2 regions of the Mesorhizobium sp. B2-3-13 genome follow, and region 1 is predicted to be linked to the other one. Evidence: riboswitches for the same ligand, from Rfam matches in the RefSeq annotation. Region 1 holds a riboswitch; the other holds the start of a gene.
What was found. A riboswitch is a leader RNA that binds a small molecule or an ion and turns the genes downstream of it on or off. The one in region 1 is predicted to bind S-adenosylmethionine.
Positions count from the first base shown of each region.

Region 2: it holds a riboswitch for S-adenosylmethionine, as region 1 does, so the genes downstream of both, FJ941_RS04265 (homoserine O-acetyltransferase) here and FJ941_RS17750 (O-succinylhomoserine sulfhydrylase) in region 1, are expected to answer to the same signal.

Region 1 covers NZ_VFVQ01000014.1:27,812-34,290, reverse strand. Annotated here, with positions in the region: gene FJ941_RS17755 (ceramide glucosyltransferase) at 1-964, shown strand, start outside; gene FJ941_RS17750 (O-succinylhomoserine sulfhydrylase) at 992-2,182, opposite strand; SAM riboswitch at 2,239-2,316, opposite strand; gene FJ941_RS17745 (2'-deoxycytidine 5'-triphosphate deaminase) at 2,457-3,548, shown strand; gene araD1 (AraD1 family protein) at 3,660-4,652, opposite strand; gene mmsB (multiple monosaccharide ABC transporter permease) at 4,855-6,147, opposite strand; gene mmsA (multiple monosaccharide ABC transporter ATP-binding protein) at 6,144-6,479, opposite strand, start outside.
Region 2 covers NZ_VFVQ01000002.1:355,508-361,986, forward strand. Annotated here, with positions in the region: gene FJ941_RS04240 (gamma-glutamylcyclotransferase) at 1-391, opposite strand, end outside; gene FJ941_RS04245 (DUF2125 domain-containing protein) at 545-1,543, shown strand; gene FJ941_RS04250 (sugar kinase) at 1,551-2,480, shown strand; gene FJ941_RS04255 (prephenate/arogenate dehydrogenase family protein) at 2,477-3,412, opposite strand; gene hisC (histidinol-phosphate transaminase) at 3,418-4,527, opposite strand; SAM riboswitch at 4,664-4,741, shown strand; gene FJ941_RS04265 (homoserine O-acetyltransferase) at 4,861-6,030, shown strand; gene metW (methionine biosynthesis protein MetW) at 6,089-6,479, shown strand, end outside.

The sequences.
Region 1 (6,479 bases):
ACGCGCCTTCGCGCTCGACTGGCCACATTATGAGCTGATCTTCTGCGTCGCCCATGCGGACGACCCGGTGGTCAAACTGATAAACAGGGCGATTGCCCGGTTTTCCAAGGTGCCGGCCCGGCTGCTGATTGGCGATGACCGTGTCAGCGCCAATCCAAAGCTCAACAATTGCGTCAAGGGCTGGGAAGCGGCGCGCCACAACTGGGTCATCCTTGCCGATTCCAACGTCTTGATGCCGAGGGACTATGTCCAGCACATGATGGCGGCATGGCGGCCCGACACCGGTCTTGTCTGCTCGACGCCGATCGGTTCGCGACCCGAGGGTTTCTGGGCCGATGTCGAATGCGCCTTCCTCAACACATTGCAGGCCCGCTGGCAGTATGCCGGCGAGGCGCTCGGCCTCGGCTTTGCCCAGGGCAAGAGCATGCTATGGAACAAGCCGATGCTGAACGCCAATGGCGGCATTCGCGCGCTGGCCGCCGAGATCGCCGAGGACGCCGCCGCCACCAAGCTGGTCAACGGCCTCGGGCTGCGCGTCAATCTCGTAGCGGCGCCCTTCGAGCAGCCGCTCGGCCAGCGCACCGTTGGCGAGATCTGGTCGCGCCAGGCCCGTTGGGCGCGCCTGCGCCGCGTCACCTTTCCGCTGTTCTTCGCGCCGGAACTCCTGACCGGCGCAGCGGTGCCTCTCGCGCTGGCGCTGGTTGCGGCGGCGAGCGCGGGCGTCAGCCTCTGGGCAACCGTGATTGCCATGTTGGCGGCCTTCTACCTTCCGGAATGCGCGCTGGCCTTGTCCAAGGGCTGGCATCTGTCGCCGCGCATGGTCGCGGCGATGATCGCGCGCGACGTGATGCTCCCGTCCATCTGGGCGCGCGGCTGGCTCGGCGGCGCCGTCGACTGGCGCGGCAATGCCATGACCATCCGCACCAAGGCGGCCGAATTGGAGGAGACGCCGTCGCGCGCCTGATCGCCGCGGACGACGCTCCTAAGCAGCTTATCTAGCGGCCTGCAAAGCCTGCGCGATGTCTTCCAGCAGGTCGTCGGCGTCCTCCAGGCCGACAGACAGCCTGAGCGTGCCAGGCCCGATGCCGAGTTCGGCGCGGGCCTCGTCGCTCAAATTCTTGTGCGTCGTCGTCGCGGGATGGGTGATCAGGCTCTTGGCATCGCCGAGATTGTTCGAGATCAGCACGATGTCGAGGGCGTTCTGCAGGGCGAAGGCCGCCGGCTTGCCACCCTTGACGTCGAGGCAAATCAGCGTCGAGCCGCCCGACATCTGCTTCTTGACGATATCAGCCTGCGGGTGGTCGGCGCGGCCGGGATAGATGACGCGAGCGATCTGCGGCTGCTCGGCCAGGAAGTCGGCGATCCTGCCGGCGCTTTCCGTCTGCTGGCGCACGCGCAGCGGCAGCGTCTCGAGGCCCTTCAGCAAGGTCCAGGCATTAAACGGCGACAAGCTGGGGCCGGTGTGGCGGAAATAGTCGTGCAGGTTTTCGTCGATCCACTTCTTGTCCGACAGTATGACACCGCCCAGACAGCGGCCCTGGCCGTCAATGTGCTTGGTGGCCGAGTAGACGACGATGTGCGCGCCAAGCTGCAACGGCTTCTGCTGCAGCGGCGTAGCGAAGACGTTGTCGACGACAAGCCGCGCGCCGATCGAGTTGGCAAGCGAGGCAACGGCCGCGATGTCGACGACTTCCAGCGTCGGATTGGTCGGGCTTTCCAGGAAGAACAGCTTGGTGTTCGGCCTGACCGCCTTTTCCCAATTGGCAATGTCGGTGCCGTCGACCAAAGTCGCCTCGATGCCATAGCGCGGCGCCAGCGTCTCGACCACCCAGCGGCAGGAGCCGAACAGCGCGCGCGCCGCCACTATATGGTCGCCGGCCTTGACGCTGCACAGCAGCGCCGCCGTCACCGCCGCCATGCCCGATGCCGTGGCGCGCGCGTCCTCGGCGCCTTCCAGCGCGCACATGCGCTTTTCGAACATGTCGACGGTCGGGTTGGCGTAACGCGAATAGATGAAGCCAGGCTCTTCGCCCTTGAAGCGGGCTTCCGCCGCCTGGGCGGTCTTGTAGACATAGCCCTGGGTCAGATACATCGCCTCGGAGGTTTCGCCGAAGCCGGAACGCAGGGTTCCGCCATGCACGAGTGCCGTCTGAGGTTTCCAGTTGCGCTTCTTGGTGCTCATCGCTTTGTTCCAGACACAAAAAAACCGGCCGCGAAAGTCGCAACCGGTCCATACGGCCTTGCGGCCCGACGGTCCTTTAGCGACTTGTTTAACGTGGCTGCAAGCCGACCGGCCAAATCACCACGGGATAACGACCCTTTAGACCCGCGCCACGCTTGCGTCAATTGCCGGCTTCATTAAGAGGTTTGTACCAAGGCAGGTTCCGCAAAGTGCCCAGCGGTTTTGCGGCAAGAACCTGCAACAAAGGAGACCAGTCTTGGGGCGGAGCCAGACTTTGCGGCAGACAGGCATTCTTCCCGATCAGGACATTTCGGCGCTGTTCCAGTCCGGCGCGCTGAAGTCGCCGCGTGCGCTTGATGCCGACCAGATCCAGCCGGCTAGTCTTGATCTCAGATTGGGCGAAAAGGCCTGGCGGGTGCGGGCCTCGTTCCTGCCCGGTCCCAACCACAAGGTCTCGGAAAAGCTCGATCGGCTGCAGTTGCACGAGATTAATCTGGCCGAAGGCGCGGTTCTCGAAACCGGCTGCGTCTATATCGTGCCGCTGCTCGAAAGCCTGGCCCTGCCGGCCGACATTTCGGCCTCGGCCAATCCAAAGAGCTCGACCGGTCGCCTCGACATCTTCACCCGCGTCATGACCGACCGTGGCCACGAGTTCGACAAGATCGCCGCCGGCTACAACGGTCCGCTCTATCTCGAAGTCAGCCCGCGCACCTTCCCGATCGTTGCGCGCACCGGTTCGCGCCTGTCTCAAATCCGCTTTCGCACCGGCAACGCGCTGCTTTCAGAAGCCGAACTGCATGAATTGCACAGCGCCGAGATGCTGGTCGCCACCGAGCCGCCAAACATTTCCGGAGGCGGCATCGCGCTGTCGATTGATCTCAACGGCGACAAGGATGGGCTGGTAGGCTATCGCGGCAAGCACCACACTGGCCTCATCGATGTCGACAAGCGTGCCGCCCAGGATGTCCTCGACTTCTGGGAGCCGATCCACAAGAGCGGCGCCGGCGAACTGGTGCTCGATCCCGACGAGTTCTACATCCTCGTCAGCCAGGAGGCGGTGCATGTGCCGCCGCTCTACGCCGCCGAGATGACGCCCTTCGATCCGCTGGTCGGCGAGTTCCGTGTCCACTATGCCGGATTTTTCGATCCGGGGTTCGGCCATTCGGCGGCCGGCGGCACCGGCAGCCGCGCGGTGCTCGAAGTGCGTAGCCACGAAGTGCCGTTCATCCTCGATCATGGCCAGATTGTCGGCCGGCTGGTCTACGAACACATGCTAAAGCGCCCGCAGGCGCTTTACGGGACCGATCTCGGCTCGAACTATCAGGCACAAGGCCTGAAGCTGTCCAAACATTTCCGCCCGCGCTGAACTCCCATTACCACCGGCCGATGCTTGCCCACGGGCAAGATTTTTGAGGTCGAAATGGGGCCTCGCCCGCCCTTCGAGCCCCACCAGGGGAGAAGGCAGAGTTGGCGCCAGTTACAGCGCCTTCACCGCCACCTTCACCGGCTTTTCGATTTCCAGCGGGTTGCGCAGCGGCAGGCCGAAATCCCCGGCCTCGATCTCGAACACGTCGCCGGCTTCGGTCGTGACGCCGTCGGCGAAGGACAGCGTGGCCGTTCCGAACATATGCACATGCACATCGCCCGGCTGGCGGAACGCCGAATATTTGAAATGGTGGTGCTCGAGATTGGCGATGGTGTGCGACATGTTCGCTTCGCCCGACAGGAACGGCTTCTCCCACATTGTCCTGCCGTCGCGCACGATGCGTGACGTGCCGCGGATGTCCGAAGGCAGGTCGCCGATCAGAATTTCGGGCCCGAACGAGGCATTGCGCAGCTTGGAGTGGGCGAGGAACAGATAGTTCACGCGTTCGGTCACATGGTCCGAGAATTCGTTCGACAGCGTGAAGCCGACACGGAATGGCGCGCCGTCATCGCCGATGACATAGATCCCGGCGATCTCTGGTTCTTCGCCGGCATCCTTGGCAAAGGCCGGTGACATGAGCGCGGCACCAGGCGCGACCGCCATGGTACCGTTGCCCTTGTAGAACCATTCCGGCTGCACGCCGACCTGGCCTTTCGCGGGCTTGCCGCCTTCCAGTCCCATGCGGAACATCTTCATGGAATCGGTAAGTTGCTCCTCGCCGTCGGTGCTGAGCTTCTTGTGCATGGAATCGCGCGTCGCGGCCGAACCGAGATGCGTTAATCCCGTGCCGGTCAGATGCAGATGCGCCGGGTCGGGGTGATTGATCGGCGACAGGAGGCGGCCCCTCTTGTAGGCGGCGTCGAGATCGACCGTCTCGCCCAGTCCCTTGCGTTCGATCAGGGCCGTCAGGCCGACGCCGGTGCGGGCGGCCTCCATCGCCAGCGAATAGACGCTGCGCGCGCCGTTGATGATCCGGGTCTTCCCGCCGCTGCGGGCAACGACACGGATCGTCTCGGCGTCGTCGAGAATCTGCGAGATCAGCATGATCAGTCCTCTCTCATTTATCTGTATCCGGCTGCCAATGGGCAAACCCTGACCGGCGCGGCGCGGGAACGCGCCACGGTTGAAACGTTTCGTCCGGATTGCGTTCGCGAACCTGGTCCTTCCCCGGACTTCTTGGTGCCGACGGGCCGCCGGCAGCTTCGCGATCTAGAACCCGTATGCCTCCTAGTCCTCGCCCCAGCCCTTAAGCCTTGTTCTTGTTGTAGACGTCGAAGATGACGGCCCCGAGCAGGACCAGTCCCTTGACCACCTGCTGCCAGTCGACATTGACGCCCATGATCGACATGCCGTTGTTCATCACGCCCATGATGAAGCCGCCGACCACAGCGCCGATGACCTGGCCGACGCCGCCCATCGCCGAGGCGCCGCCGATGAAGACGGCCGCGATGACGTCGAGCTCGCTGCCGAGGCCCGCTGCCGGCACGGCCTGGCCGAGACGCGCCGCGATGATCAGGCCGCCGAGCGCCGACAGCACGCCCATATTGACGAACACCAGGAGCGTCAGGCGCTCGGTGTTGATGCCCGACAGTTGCGCCGCCTTGGCGTTGCCACCCATGGCGTAGATGCGGCGGCCAATGGTCATGCGCTTGGTGACGAAGACGAACAATGAAATCAGCACGCCCATCACCAGCAGCACGATCGGCAGGCCCCGATAGGTCGCGAACTGGAAGACCAGGAACAGCGCCAGCGCGCTGCCTACCAGGATCTTGATGACGAACAGCGTGAAAGGCTCGGCCTCATAACCGTGGCGTTCGCGCTTGCGCCGCGCCCTGAAGCCGAAATAGGCGTAGGCGAGCACCGCGATCACGCCCAGCACGATCGTCGTCATGTGCAGCGTGAGCCCGCTACCCAAAATAGTCTTGCCGGCCGCATTCACCGTCGGTGGGATCAGCGTCAGCGGGCCGATTACGTCCGGGATGAAGCCGGAACTCAATGCCTTGAAACTGTCGGGAAGCGGACCGACCGAGGAGCCACCGCCAAGCAGCGCCTGGCAAATGCCGCGGAAGATCAGCATGCCGGCGAGCGTCACGATGAAACTTGGTATGCGGTGATAGGCGATCCAGTAGCCTTGCGCCCCACCGATCAACCCACCGACGATCAGGCAGACGATCGAGACCACGAGCGGGTTGCTGAACATGCCAAGCGGCCAAATGACCATCATCATGGCGGCAAGTGCGCCGATGAAGCCGGCGACCGATCCTACGCTGAGATCGATGTAGCCGGCGACGATGACCAGCAGCATGCCGAGCGCCATCACGATGATGAACGAGTTCTGCTGCACCAGGTTGCTGAGGTTGACCGGTTTGAACAGCGTTCCCGACGTCGTGTACTGGAAGAACAGCATGATGACGATCAGCGCGATGATCAGGCCGTATTCGCGCAGGTTCGTCGTCAGCGCCGAAACGGCGATGCGAGGACCCTGCTTGACGTCCTCGGCGGTGCCGCTTTGCGGCGCGGGAGCGCTGTCTGTGCTCATGATGCTTTTCCTTCTCCGCGAACAATGGCGCGCATGATTTTTTCCTGGCTGGCGTCGCTTGCCGCCATCTCGCCGACGATGCGCCCTTCGTTCATGACATATATTCTGTCCGAGATGCCGAGCAGTTCCGGCATTTCCGATGAGATGACGATGATCGCCTTGCCCTCGGCGGCGAGGCGAGCGATGATTGTATAGATTTCGTACTTGGCACCGACGTCAATGCCGCGCGTCGGCTCGTCGAGGATCAGAACTTCCGGGTCGGCGAACAGCCATTTCGATAGCACCACCTTCTGCTGGTTGCCGCCCGAGAGATTGCCGGTCAGCTGATAGAC
Region 2 (6,479 bases), on a different contig from region 1:
GGGCCGCCGCATCCGCCGCATCCAGCGCCCCGGCATATTGCTCATGCCTGCGGTCGACGATGTAGGCCATGGCTTCAACCGCGGCGCCGCCGTCGAGGCGCACCTTGAGCGTGCGTTCGAGATAGACGCTTGTGACGAGCTCGCGCTCGCGTAGATACGCAATGACCTCGTCGCGCAATTCGCCAGGCACGCGGAAAGCAAGGCCGACGCAGGAACCACCATGGTCGAGGCCAAGCACCAGTCCGGGCCGCTGACGCGTGCCGCGGTGCACGAAGGAATAGACGCAGAGCGAGCGGCGATAGCCATGCAGGTGGGCGCGTCGTGTCTCGACATGCGCGAAACCCGGCCGCCAGATCAGCGAACCGTAGCCGAACACCCAAAAATCGCCCATATCAACGCGCCTGATTGCAAAAAGAATGGCAACACCGCACCGGAAGCCGGTGTTTTTTCCGCCCGTGTCCGTTTACCTATTCGTCTCTGTCCCCTGGTGTTGTCGGAATCGAGAATCCGTCCACACCATCCATGCGTTAACGAGAGCCAAAGCATGACGTCAAGTGACGAACGCCAACCGCGTAGCCGTCGCCGCCTGTGGTGGCTTGCCGCGTTCATCCTGGTGCTGTTCGCCATTTACAGCGCCGGCTGGTTCTATATGGCCGACAGGGTGAGGTCCGAGGCCGACAGGGCTGTTGCCACGCTCAACAAAAGCGGCATCCAGGCCGGCTGCGCCAATCTCCAGGTCGGTGGCTATCCCCTGAGCTTTGCCGTCTCTTGCGACAACCTCGCTTACGAGGACGACGCCAAGAACATCGCCGCCTCGGCCGGTAGTTTCAATGCCACCGCCCAGATCGTCCAACCCTTGTCGCCGGTTGCCAGTCTGCGCGGTCCGCTCCGGACCTCCGTCCCGGGCATGATGCCGCTCTGGATCGACTGGGACAATCTGCAGGCCAAAGTCAAACTGTGGTACCCGCTGCCGCGGCGTATATCGCTGCAGGCCGAGGGCCTGTCGGGCCAAACCGACCCGGCGGACGACACAGATCCGGTCGAACTATTCAGTGCCGGCAAGGCATCAGGCCAGTTGCAGCCGAATGGCGGGAATCTCGACTATGTCGGCAGCTTTGGCGATCTCGAGATCGATCCCGACGCGATCGGCGGGCGCGTGCTGCCGGCGCTCGATGCCAGCGGCGACGTGACACTGAAGAACGGCGTCGCGGTGATCGGCACGCAGGTGAAAAGCCTGCGCGGCCAGAGCATCGAAATCCGCACCCTCGATCTGTCGTCGGGAACGGCGCGTGTCACCGTTTCCGGGTCGCTTTCGGTCGATGCCGAGGGCCTGGTCGACGCCGATCTGATGATCAGGATCAAGGATCCCAAGGCCGTGGCATCCATTCTTGCCGGGGCTATACCCGAGCAGAAGAATGCGATCGAGCAGGGTTTTGGCGCCCTGGCGCTGCTTGGTAGCGAACCGTCGATGCCGCTGAAAGTGGTCAAGGGCAAGGCGTCGCTCGGCTTCATCCCGCTGGGCAAGATCAAGCCGGTGCAATAGTCCCGCCATGGCAAGACCCGTGAAGCTCCTGAGTGTCGGGGCGCTGACGCTGGATACGATCCTGCGTGTCGATGCATTGCCCCATCATCAGGGAAAGTTCATCGCCTCCGACGGCATCCAGATCGCCTCGGGCATGGCCACGAGCGCGGCCTGCGCCGCGCATCGTCTCGGCGCTGAGGTATCGCTATGGGCGAGCGCCGGCGACGATCCGGTCGGCGATCAGCTGATTGCGGGAATAGAGGCCGAGGGCGTCGATTGCGGCCATGTGCGCCGCGTCAGTGGTGCGCGCTCGGCACTGGCCTCGATCCTGGTCGATGCGCATGGCGAGCGGATCATCGTGCCTTTCTACGACACACGCGCTCAGGCTGATCCCGACGCCTTGCCGTTCACCGACGTCACGGCATTCGATGCCATTCTGGCCGACGTGCGCTGGCCGGGTGCCGCTGCCCTGGCCCTGAAGGCGGCGCGCGCCGCTGGCCGGCCGGCTATCCTCGATGCCGATACCGCGCCGCTTGCGGTGCTGGAACAATTATTGCCGCTGGCCTCGCACATCGTCGCCTCCGAACCGGCAGTCCGCATCATATGTGGCCACGCGCTGGATCTGGAGACCGCCTGCACCGACCTTGCCTCCCGCACCGATGCCTTCGTCGCGGTCACCGGCGGTGCGGCGGGAACCTGGTGGCTTGATCGAAGCGCTGGATCAGCCCGCCATGTCAAGGCACCGAGGATCAAGGCGGTCGACACGCTGGCCGCCGGCGATGTCTTTCATGGCGCCTTTGCCGTCGGACTGGCGGAAGCCATGCCGGTCGAACAGGCCTTGCGTCTCGCAAGTGCGGCCGCCGCGCTCAAATGTCTGCGCTTCGGCGGCAGGCTGGGCGCGCCGGATCGGGCGGAGACGCTCGCCATGATGGAAGCGACCTGGCCTGAAACAGCTTAGCTCTTTGCCGGGTGCTCGACCGCCTGGCGGCCGAAATCGGGCGCGTCGATATCCTGGCCGGCTTCGATGATCGAGCGGCGCACGGCGCGGGTACGGGTGAACAGGTCGAACAGCTTGTCGCCGTCCCCCCAGCGGATCGCGCGCTGCAGGAAGGCCAAATCCTCCGAGAACCGCGCCAGCATTTCCAGGATGGCATCCTTGTTGTGCAGGCACACGTCCCGCCACATGGTCGGATCGGAGGCGGCCAGACGCGTGAAATCGCGAAAACCGGAGGCGGAATATTTGATCACTTCCGTCTTGGTCACCGATTCCAGATCGTCGGCGGTGCCGACGATGTTGTAGGCGATGATGTGCGGCAGATGCGAGACGATGGCCAGCGTCATGTCGTGATGCTGCGGGTCCATCGTGTCGATGTTGGCGCCGCAGCGGCGCCAGAATTCCGAGAGCCTTTCCAACGCTTCCGGATCGGTGCCCGGTACCGGCGTGAAGATGCACCAGCGATTGTCGAACAGGTCGGCGAACCCGGCATCCGGGCCGGATTTTTCGGTGCCCGCCAGCGGGTGGCCGGGAATGAAATGGACGCCATCAGGCACATGCGGTTGCATCTGCGCGATGACCGACGCCTTGGTCGAGCCGACATCGGTGAGGACCGCCCCCTTTTTCAGCGCCGGCGCGATTTCCTGCGCCACCGCGCCGGACGAACCGACCGGCACCGAGACGATGATCAGATCGGCATCGTGGACCGCTTCCCTGGCAGCCGTGGTGTAGGAATCGCCGAGGCCCAGTTCTTCGGCTCGCTTGAGCGTTGCCGCGCTGCGGGTCGAGATGGCGACTTGGCGAGCCAAACCCTCACGGCGAATGACGCGGGCGAGCGACGAACCGATCAGGCCAATGCCGACCAGTGCGATTTTTTCAAACATCGGAGATGCCATGGTTTCTAGCTTTTCAGGAATGTCGTGAGCGCGGCGACAACGCCGCGATTGGCCTCTTCAGTGCCGACCGTCATGCGCAGCGCGTTGGGAAAGCCGTAGCCTGAAACGCGCCGCAATATATAGCCGCGCGCGCTCAGATACTCATCAGCAGCCGCCGCCGAATGCTTCTGGTCGTCGGGAAAATGAATGAGCAGGAAATTGCCGACGCTCGGCGTCACCCGCAGTCCGAGCCCGGTCATCTCTTCGCTCAGCCAGGCGAGCCAGGTCTCGTTATGCGCCACGCTGCGCTCGACATGGGCGCGGTCGCGGATCGCGGCGATGCCGGCTTCGATCGCCGTCGCATTGACATTGAAGGGCCCGCGCACGCGGTTGATGGCGTCGACAATGTGCATTGGACCATACATCCAGCCGATGCGCGCGCCGCCGAGGCCGATCTTGGAGAAGGTGCGCGTCATCACCACGTTCTCAGCGCTGCCGACAAGTTCTATGCCGGCTTCATAGTCGTTGCGGCGGACATATTCGGCATAGGCCGCGTCGAGCACCAGAAGCACGTTTTTCGGCAGTCCGGCATGCAGCCGGCGCACCTCCTGGAACGGCACGTAGGTGCCGGTCGGGTTGTTGGGATTGGCCAGGAACACGATTTTCGTGCGCGGCGTCACGGCCGCCAGCATCCCATCGATGTCGGCGCGCTCGTCGGTCTCCTTGACCACCACCGGGGTGGCGCCCGCCGACTGGATATAAATCTTGTAGACCATGAAGGCGTGTTCGGTGAACATGGCCTCGTCGCCGGGCGCGAGATAGGTCTGCGCCAGCAGGCCGAGGATCTCGTCGGAACCATTCGAGCAGATGATGTTCTGCGCGTTGAGGCCATGCACCTCGGCGATCGCCTCGCGCAACCGCCTGGCGGTGCCATCGGGATAGATGTCGAGTTTGCCGGCGACCTCACGCGCGGCCTCGATCGCCTTCGGCGAGGGCCCAAGCGGATTCTCGTTCGACGACAGCTTGTGGACCTTGGCGACACCGGCCGGCGCCGTGCTCTTGCCGGGCACGTAGGCGTCTATGTCCATGATGCCCGCGCGCGGGGTCGGACGTGCCTGATCAGATGTCTGGTTCATTTTTGCAAAATCCGTCGAAAACGCCTCCATCCGGAAGCCGCTGCGGAAATACAAGCCACGGCAGGCAATGTCGAGGGGCGGCAGTGGTGCCGGCCGCCGGCATTGACGGCGAGGCGGGCGGGTTCTAGAAGGACAGGGACAGTTCCGTGGTGATTTGGCCGGTCGGCTTGCAGCCACGTTAAACAATTCGCTAAAGGGCCGTTTGCGTGACGTAACCGGCTTTGCGAAGGCAATGCCGGTTTTTTATTGTCCGCGACCGGCCGGACGAACGCATCGGCGGCGCGGAGATCGGCAGCGATTTCCGCAAAAGCACGGTGCAGCAAGAGAGACGTGATGGCTGTTCTGCGTGCAGGAAAGACCAACAACGAGGCCGACCAACCGTCGAGCCCGGTGTTGCGTTTTGGGCCCGACAAGCCGCTCAAGCTCGACGCCGGCACGCTGCTGTCGCCATTCCAGATCGCCTACCAGACCTATGGCACGCTGAACGACGCCCGTTCCAATGCCATCCTCGTCTGCCATGCGCTGACCGGCGACCAGCATGTCGCCAGCACCAATCCGGTGACCGGCAAGCCAGGCTGGTGGGAAGTGCTGATAGGCCCCGGCAAGATCATCGACACCAGCCGCTTCTTCGTCATCTGCTCCAACGTCATCGGCGGCTGTCTTGGTTCCACCGGGCCGGCCTCGACCAACCCCGCCACGGGAAAGCCATATGGGCTCGACCTTCCGGTCATCACCATCCGTGACATGGTGCGTGCGCAGCAGATGCTGGTCGACCATTTCGGCATCGAGAAGCTGTTCTGCGTGCTGGGCGGTTCGATGGGCGGCATGCAGGTGCTGCAATGGGCGTCGAGCTATCCCGAACGGGTTTTTTCGGCACTGCCGATCGCCACCGGCGCGCGCCATTCGTCACAGAACATCGCTTTCCACGAGGTCGGGCGGCAGGCCGTGATGGCCGATCCGGACTGGCATGGCGGCAAATATTTCGAGCACGGCAAGCGCCCGGAAAAGGGGCTGGCGGTGGCGCGCATGGCCGCCCACATAACCTATCTGTCGGAAGCCGCCCTGCACCGCAAATTCGGCCGTAACCTGCAGGACCGCGAAGCGCTGACCTTCGGCTTCGATGCCGATTTCCAGATCGAGAGCTATCTGCGCCACCAGGGCATGACCTTCGTCGACCGTTTCGACGCCAACTCCTACCTCTACATGACACGGTCGATGGATTATTTCGACCTCGCCGCCGACCATGGCGGCCGGCTGGCGGACGCCTTTGCCGGCACCAAAACCCGCTTCTGCCTGGTGTCCTTCACGTCGGATTGGCTGTTTCCGACCGAAGAGAGCCGCTCCATTGTTCATGCGCTCAACGCCGCCGGCGCCTCGGTATCCTTCGTCGAGATCGAGACCGATCGCGGCCACGACGCCTTCCTGCTCGACGAACCGGAACTGTTTGCCGCCATCAACGGCTTCATCGGCTCGGCCGCGCGCGCCAGGGGGCTCGGCGCATGACCCCGAAGAGTTGCGGACTTTCCGGACCATGGTCGTGCGCCGCTCAGGAGGCGAAACCATGAGCGTCAACGGCAGCCAGCGTGTCGACCTCGAGGTCGTCGCCAACCTCATCCCGCCGCAATCGCGCGTGCTCGACGTCGGCTCCGGCGATGGCTCCCTGCTCGAATTGCTGCAGGAAAGCAAACAGGTCGACGGCCGCGGGCTCGAGTTGTCGCAGCGCGGCGTCAACGAATGCGTGGCGCGCGGCCTCTCGGTCATCCAGGGCGATGCTGACAAGGATCTCGAATTCTATCCCGACAAGGGTTTTGACTTCGTCGTCCTGTCGCAGACCCTGCAGGCCACCCGCAATCCAAAACTGGTGCTCGACGAACTGCTCAGGATCGGCAATCGGGCGATCGTCTCTTTCCCCAATTTCGGCCATTGGCGGGTGCGCCTGTCGCTGTTCGTCA